Regions from separate parts of the Enterococcus sp. DIV0800 genome, predicted to be linked through region 2. Evidence: riboswitches for the same ligand, from Rfam matches in the RefSeq annotation. Region 2 holds a riboswitch; each other region holds the start of a gene.

Region 1 (2,274 bases), on a different replicon from region 2:
TGTATCAAAAAGATTTTCAATTGTTTTTCGTGCCATTAAACCATAATTTACATCGTGATTCCCATTATTTTTAATTTCCACTCTTCTTTCCTTCTCTCCAAAAAAAATTCGCCACAATCCTATCCCAATCATTAGGTATAGAATGATATTTCCTAGCGTCTTCATAAAACTTCCTCCTTGCTAGGGTTTGGAGAGTCCAGGAACTAAAAACAAATAGACAATAATAATTGATTTGTTTTTAGTTCACTCTTTTTCCGCAAACCCAACTGCTTCGAACTACTGTCATCCATTTGTTTTCATCTCCTTTTTTTTCGAAAAATATACTAATTCTTTCTTAAATACTTTTAATGTCAACCCATTTTTATAATAAGCATCCATTAAATCACAATATCCCATTTTTTCATAAAATCCCCAGGCTTGTTTTCTTCCAGTTAAAAAAATGATGGAAAAGTTAAAATTTCTAGCTACCTGCTCGGCATACACAATTAGTCTTTTCCCTAGACTTCTTCCTTGATAATCTGGATGAATAGCCACTTGCTTGATTTGAATGCAATTTGAAGAACAGGGATGCATTAGTAGAGTACCTACTGTCATGCCATTCCGTTTGACCACCAAATGAATGTCATTTATCTCACTAATAGGTGAAGCTGTCATATAGGGTTGCCCTGCGCTGGCTTTCAACAACTCATTCCGTAAGATAATCGCTTCCCGATAAGTTCGACTATCCCATCTAACTATAGTAAACACTGTTTTACCATGTTTCTTCCTCCTTCGTTAGCTGATAAACTTCAAGTACCTCTTTGTTCCTCGATAAATGAGCAATGATTTCCTTCATTGCCAGATCCATATTTGAAGCGGGTTCAAGCTCAACTTGTAATTGAACCATACCTCCAGCAAGGTCTTGACATACAAAATGACAGAATGATAAATAATACCGATCTAATTGGGCGATAGTTTCTGTTCTCAGCGAAACTTCGGACGAAATTTTACCTGTAATGATCAAAAAGGAATTTTGCACGTTATTTACAGTATCAGGTCGATAAACTTCCGCAATTTGATCAAATCGATGAGAAATAAAACGTATCACAATGTTAACAAAAGTGATCACAATTGCTGCCAAGAAACCTTCTTTAATCGATCCCGCACCAATCATTACTCCTACTGCAGCTGTACACCAAAGTGTCGCAGCAGTATTTAAACCTGTAACGCTAAAACCATCCCGTAAAATGATACCCCCTGCCAAAAAACCTATCCCACTAACTACTTGTGCTGCTATTCTTGTTGGGCTAGTATCTGCCGTAAATGTCGAAGACAAAGAAACAAAAATTGTTGCTCCCAGTGAAACTAAAACCATCGTACGTACTCCAGCTAGTTTTTTTCGCCACTGACGTTCAATTCCAATCAATCCACCTGCCAGTACACTCATAAGCAACATAATTAAAAATTCATACCATCACTTCCTCTCTAGGTTATTAAAAATAAAAATGAATATGTTAAATAAAAAAAAACGGTTTTTCGCACAAAAACTCCGCGAAAAACCGTTCTAAAATCATCAAATCACATGACAAAATAAGACGTCGATCTAATCGTTGAGTTTTGGCACTATACAACGTAAAGACAAACATCTTAGCTACCTTAAGAAAAGCCTTGTATTCGACAATCCCTGTTCTACCCATTGGCGTCTCTCGACATTTTTGGGCAGTAGCCTATGTTTGCATAGGAGCCTCACCTAACAAATCATATTTTATTTTCATGGAAATAATAACAAAATGAATTAACACTGTCAACAAACAATTTTAGATTTATAAAAGAAATTTTGAAGAATAATGAGTTAATAATAGAACACTCTAGTTTAGATATTCAAATTCAAAACGAAATTTGATCCCAAAGAATTCTATGAATTTCCAACTAATTAGGCTAAAAGAGCCCCCCTTATGGTACGTTTACTATTTACTAGAATAGCGCTAGTTTTTCACCCATCCACATATCCAGATTGGGGGTTCTTACTGTCCCTGCATCTCACTGTAATATACATGATTCATATATAAAGAATCTATTCTAATAATTTTGATCCAAATCTCGAATCGTTGATTCGTCAAATATTCGAAGGAATACTCTACAAAAATTCTGGCCTTGATAAAAACTAACCTATTTTTCAACAAATAAATTTAGACTAGCGCAGCTTGAAGACTATCTCCTTTTTGTTGATAAACAAGTCGAACCAATTCAGCAAGTTTCAAGTGGGTATTGATTGGGAGTATTGTGCTATTTTCA
Region 2 (2,274 bases):
TCTCATTACCTAGCGGATCTAGGTGCTGTACTAAGACAACTCGATCTTCGGTGATTGTCCCAGTTTTATCGGTACATAAAACATCCATGCTGCCTAAGTTTTGGATCGAAGCCAGTTCTTTTACGATTACTTTATGTTTAGACAAGGTCAATGCTCCTTTTGCTAAGTTGGAGCTGACGATCATTGGCAGCATTTCTGGTGTCAAACCAACAGCAACCGCAATAGCAAAGAAGAAGGCGCTGCTCCAGTCTCCCTTAGTTAAACCATTAATCAAGAAAACTAATGGAAAGAGCACCATAACCATCCGTAGTAATAATTTACTCACACGGTTCAAACCGATATCAAAGGAAGTCTTGCCCCGCTTAGAAGTCGCATTTTTGGCAATATCGCCAAAGAACGTTTGTTGTCCCGTTTTTAAAATAATTGCTTTTCCCTGACCACTTAACACATCGGTCCCCATAAAAACAAGATTCGTCAAATCTAACGCGGTCATTTCTTCAGTGATCGCCGCTTCTTTGGGAACAAATTTTTCCACTGGCATAGATTCGCCGGTTAATGAAGACTGATTCACGAATAAGTCCTTAGTCCAAATTAAGACCGCGTCCGCCGGAATCATATCCCCAGTTGCTAATGTCAAAATATCTCCCGGTACAACTTCATCCATTGGAATTTCTTTCGTTTCACCATTCCGGGTGATTGCCGCTGTATTTTCAATCATTTCTTTCAATTCGATGCTGGCCTTTTGTGAACGATATTCTTGAATAAATGTAATCAGTACACTGGCAAGAATCATGATCGTCATAACTATCGCTGCTTCAAAATCACTAGTCAGCAATGAAACGATCGCTAATAAGGCCAAAACATACACAAAAGGATCATTAAAGGCTTGTAAAAATAATAAAATAGCTGGAGTCGGTTTTTGAGCCGAGACTTCATTAGGGCCATATTCTTCTAACCGGCTTTGAGCATCCTCTTCAGATAATCCTTGCAATGAAGTACGCAAGTTTAAGAAAAGATCACGATCAGAAAGAATCGCCAATTTTTTTAATTCTTGGTCTTTGTTGTTCTTGCGAGCAAGAAGGTTTTTTTTGTTCATCATAATGGTTCCTCCTAAATTTCAGGACGAATACTGTCGTCCTACGGTAATTATATTTCGGTCGACTATCCTCATGATCATATTCCATCTTCCTCACATCCTTTCATTTATTTCGGTGAATTTTTTTCCGCCTTATAAAATTTTTGCTCCAAGTTCGCAGATTCTTAACACGTAGAAAATTCTGCTTAAAGCGCGAAGTGGAACTCACAAAAAAAGCGCGCACTCGAAAATGAGCACGCGCGAAAAGTTCATTCATGTTCATCGTCGAGCTTTAGCACTATAGGGCGTAGACAGAATCTGTCAGCTACGTTATGAATCACCTTCACGATGATTCCTGTTCTACCCATTGGCGTCTCTCGACATTTTTGGGCAGTAGCCTGTGTCCGTATAGGAGCCTCACCTAACAATTATTTTAATTTCATTTCCACTATAAATCAGTTATTTCTTTGTGTCAAACTTAATCATGAAAAAATTTGTTTATTTTCAGAAACTCATCAATTTTCTGATTGGGAGTTCGACCAAAATAATCAGCAAATTTCTTGCTCCAAAGCTTAGTTTCACGTGCTTCAGCAAAGATCTCCATCGTTTCGTCATAATCTTCAATCAATTGATAGTCATAATCTTGATAGGTATCATAATGAATAACCGCTTCTTTTGGCAATCGAGGCTTGACCCGCATCTCGACGATGGGTTTTCCGATACTTAAACCCGCAACAGGAAAAACATAATCCGGCAAATTCAATAATTTACTTACCTCAGCGATATCCTTACGAATTGATCCGACAATGACACTGCCTAATCCCAGAGCTTCGGTTGCAACTACCGCATTTTCCAACGCTAGAGCCGTATCCGTAATGGCAGTAATCAATGGATCAATGCCTTGATTAATCGGATAATCCACTTGATAATGTTCTGCGACTTTTTTTGTCCGTTTCAAATCAGCAACAAAAACTAAAAAGACTGAGCTTTTCAACATATGGGGATTACCTGGATTCAGTTCAACCAATTGCTTCCGGATCTTTTTATCCTTCACCACAATGATGCTGTACATTTGACCATTCATCCAGCTTGGGGCTTGGCAGCTAGCCTGTAAAATCTGCTGCAATTCTTCGTCTGACAATTGATACTCTTCATCAAAATTACGATACGTCCGATGATTGTTTAACACGTCTAATGCC
Region 3 (2,274 bases), on a different replicon from region 2:
ACTCCTTTGACATTCACGTCGTCAAGTTCAGCCGCCAAAAATTGAACAGCGATGCTGATTAAATAAAACAAAAAAATCGGTAAAAAAAGTGAATAATTAAATTCGTTGCTCAAACGTCTCCTCATTGGATCGAACCTCCGAAGCAAATTTTAAACAAATCCCAAGCGCTACTGAAAGGATTAAATAGCTGGTACCACCATAGCTGATGAACGGCAAAGGAACTCCGGTCATGGGAATCAGTCCCAAAATACTGGCAACATTGATACTTGTTTGGAGTAGTATTAATGTTCCTACCCCAAAATAGATCAAACTTACATGCTGACACCGTTCCTTTGCCGCTAGCACGAATAAACGTAGCGCGATCAAAAAAATCAATGCCAATACAATCAATGCGACAATTACCCCTAATTCCTCCACCATGATTGAATAAATGAAGTCGGTCTCAGCAACGGGTAAGTACCCTTTTTTTGTAATGCTGTTTCCTAACCCCCGACCGAGAAATCCGCCATTATAAAGAGCGTAATAAGAATTACTCATTTGAAATCCTTGCCCGTAAGAATCTAAGAAGGGATCTCTGACCAGACGAATGCGTTCATACGTGTGGGCAAATAATTGTGGCAGCAACTCGTGACTACCCAAAAAAAGAATCATTCCAGCAACTAGCACGATACCGACAATCAATCCTAAAAAAAGTAAAAGCGAAAGCTGGTATGGAATTTCTGCAGTAGTAATGAGCACGAAGGCAATCCCCCAAATAATAATTGCTCCCGTCACTTTCGGCTGCAGTAAAATTAATAGACCACTAAGTAAAACCAACACACCAGGTCTCCACAATTGGTGTCTGGCCCGTTTTTTTCGGAAAAAGTAGGCTAAATACAAGATCAATGCGACGTTTGTTACCTCTGATGGCTGAAATTGAATACCAAATAAGGAAACCCATCTTTGTGCGCCATTGATTGTGACCCCGTTTATTTTGACTAACAATAAACTGACTAAGCCGATTGCCAACAAGCCTTTTGCCACTATACTTTTTAGTAAGACGTTGCTTTTTACATGATAAATAATTCCAATTAATAACCAACTTAACAGGATAAAAATCGCTTGCTTGCTAAACAACGATAGCGGATTTTTTCCTTCCGTTGTCAATCGATAAGAACTCGCGCTGAAGACCATTAAAAGACCGATTAGGCTTACCCCCAAATAAGGTAGTAACAACAGCCAATCGATCTTTCTTTTTTTTATCATATTCATCTCTCCCTCTCATCAAGTAATTGTTGCGGCGAGAGAGTTCAAAGCAAGAAAACAAAAAGACACCAAACGTTAGCGAAAAAACTAACAAGTTTGGTGGCTCACACAATCAATCTCATCGTCTGAGTTTTAGCACTAAACAACGTAAAGAATTACTCTTAGCTATTTTATGAAAAGCCTTAATCCGACAATTCCTGTTTTACACATTGGCGTCTTTCGACGTTTCTGCGCAATAGCCTATGTTTGTTTAGGAGCCTCACCTAACAAGTTTACTTATATTTACTTTCACAATCATCCTACTTTTTTTGTCATAAAATAGCAAAAATTTATATATAAAATCCGATTATCTTTAAATTTACTTATGAAATCTTTTACCAAAAATTTACTGGACAATCCTTTTTTCAACCATAAAGCTAGTTAAACCAGCCACGCACTAAAAAAACTCTCAGCCGATTAAGCTGAGAGTTTTTTTATAGATTAGATGTTAACCACTGCTGATAGAAAGACAGCTGTGTAGGCGTGTGAAAGAAATGCTCACCAGTTTCAAAGATCGTCAAATCGATCATTGACGGACGAGCAAATTTTTCAATGGTCTTTCGGCTCGTCAACTGATCCTTACCGCCATATAAAATTTTTGTTGAAACAGTCCATTGAATTGGATGCTCTACAACATAGCAATAATACTCCCACGCCAAGGTATTAAAAGGTGTTTTTATTCGTTTTTCACGTCGTAAATCGGCCGGCGTCAGTTGTGACCAATCCAATATATTTTCGATTAATTCCCGCATATCCACGATGGGCGATAAAAAAAGACTTTGCTGGATATTCTTGGCTTGTCCTGCCAGCATCGCAAAATAAGCTCCGATGCTACAGCCGAATAAAGTGATCTGCTGCGCTTGCTGGTGTTTAAAAAGGATTTTTTCGACATCCGCTACTACATTTGACGGATTCAAGGCGTAGGGTTGGCCTTTGCGCTCACCATGTTCCGGCAGATCAAAGCTCCACACTTGATAGCCTTTGGGGACA

The links. Region 2 has a riboswitch for magnesium ahead of mgtA (magnesium-translocating P-type ATPase). Riboswitches for the same ligand answer to the same signal wherever they lie in the genome.
Region 1: another riboswitch for magnesium. It lies ahead of IGI54_RS14215 (MgtC/SapB family protein); the one in region 2 lies ahead of mgtA (magnesium-translocating P-type ATPase).
Region 3: another riboswitch for magnesium. It lies ahead of IGI54_RS13215 (FtsW/RodA/SpoVE family cell cycle protein); the one in region 2 lies ahead of mgtA (magnesium-translocating P-type ATPase).

What each region holds. Positions count from the first base shown of each region.
Region 1 covers NZ_CP187899.1:478,393-480,666, forward strand. The annotation lists gene mgtA (magnesium-translocating P-type ATPase) at 1-36, opposite strand, end outside; gene IGI54_RS14210 (GNAT family N-acetyltransferase) at 283-681, opposite strand; gene IGI54_RS14215 (MgtC/SapB family protein) at 752-1,426, opposite strand; M-box (ykoK) riboswitch at 1,575-1,744, opposite strand; gene IGI54_RS14220 (hypothetical protein) at 2,169-2,274, opposite strand, start outside.
Region 2 covers NZ_CP187898.1:1,317,848-1,320,121, forward strand. The annotation lists gene mgtA (magnesium-translocating P-type ATPase) at 1-1,096, opposite strand, end outside; M-box (ykoK) riboswitch at 1,347-1,511, opposite strand; gene IGI54_RS06405 (nitroreductase family protein) at 1,554-2,274, opposite strand, start outside.
Region 3 covers NZ_CP187899.1:274,174-276,447, forward strand. The annotation lists gene IGI54_RS13210 (FtsW/RodA/SpoVE family cell cycle protein) at 1-125, opposite strand, end outside; gene IGI54_RS13215 (FtsW/RodA/SpoVE family cell cycle protein) at 97-1,245, opposite strand; M-box (ykoK) riboswitch at 1,356-1,523, opposite strand; gene IGI54_RS13220 (alpha/beta hydrolase) at 1,719-2,274, opposite strand, start outside.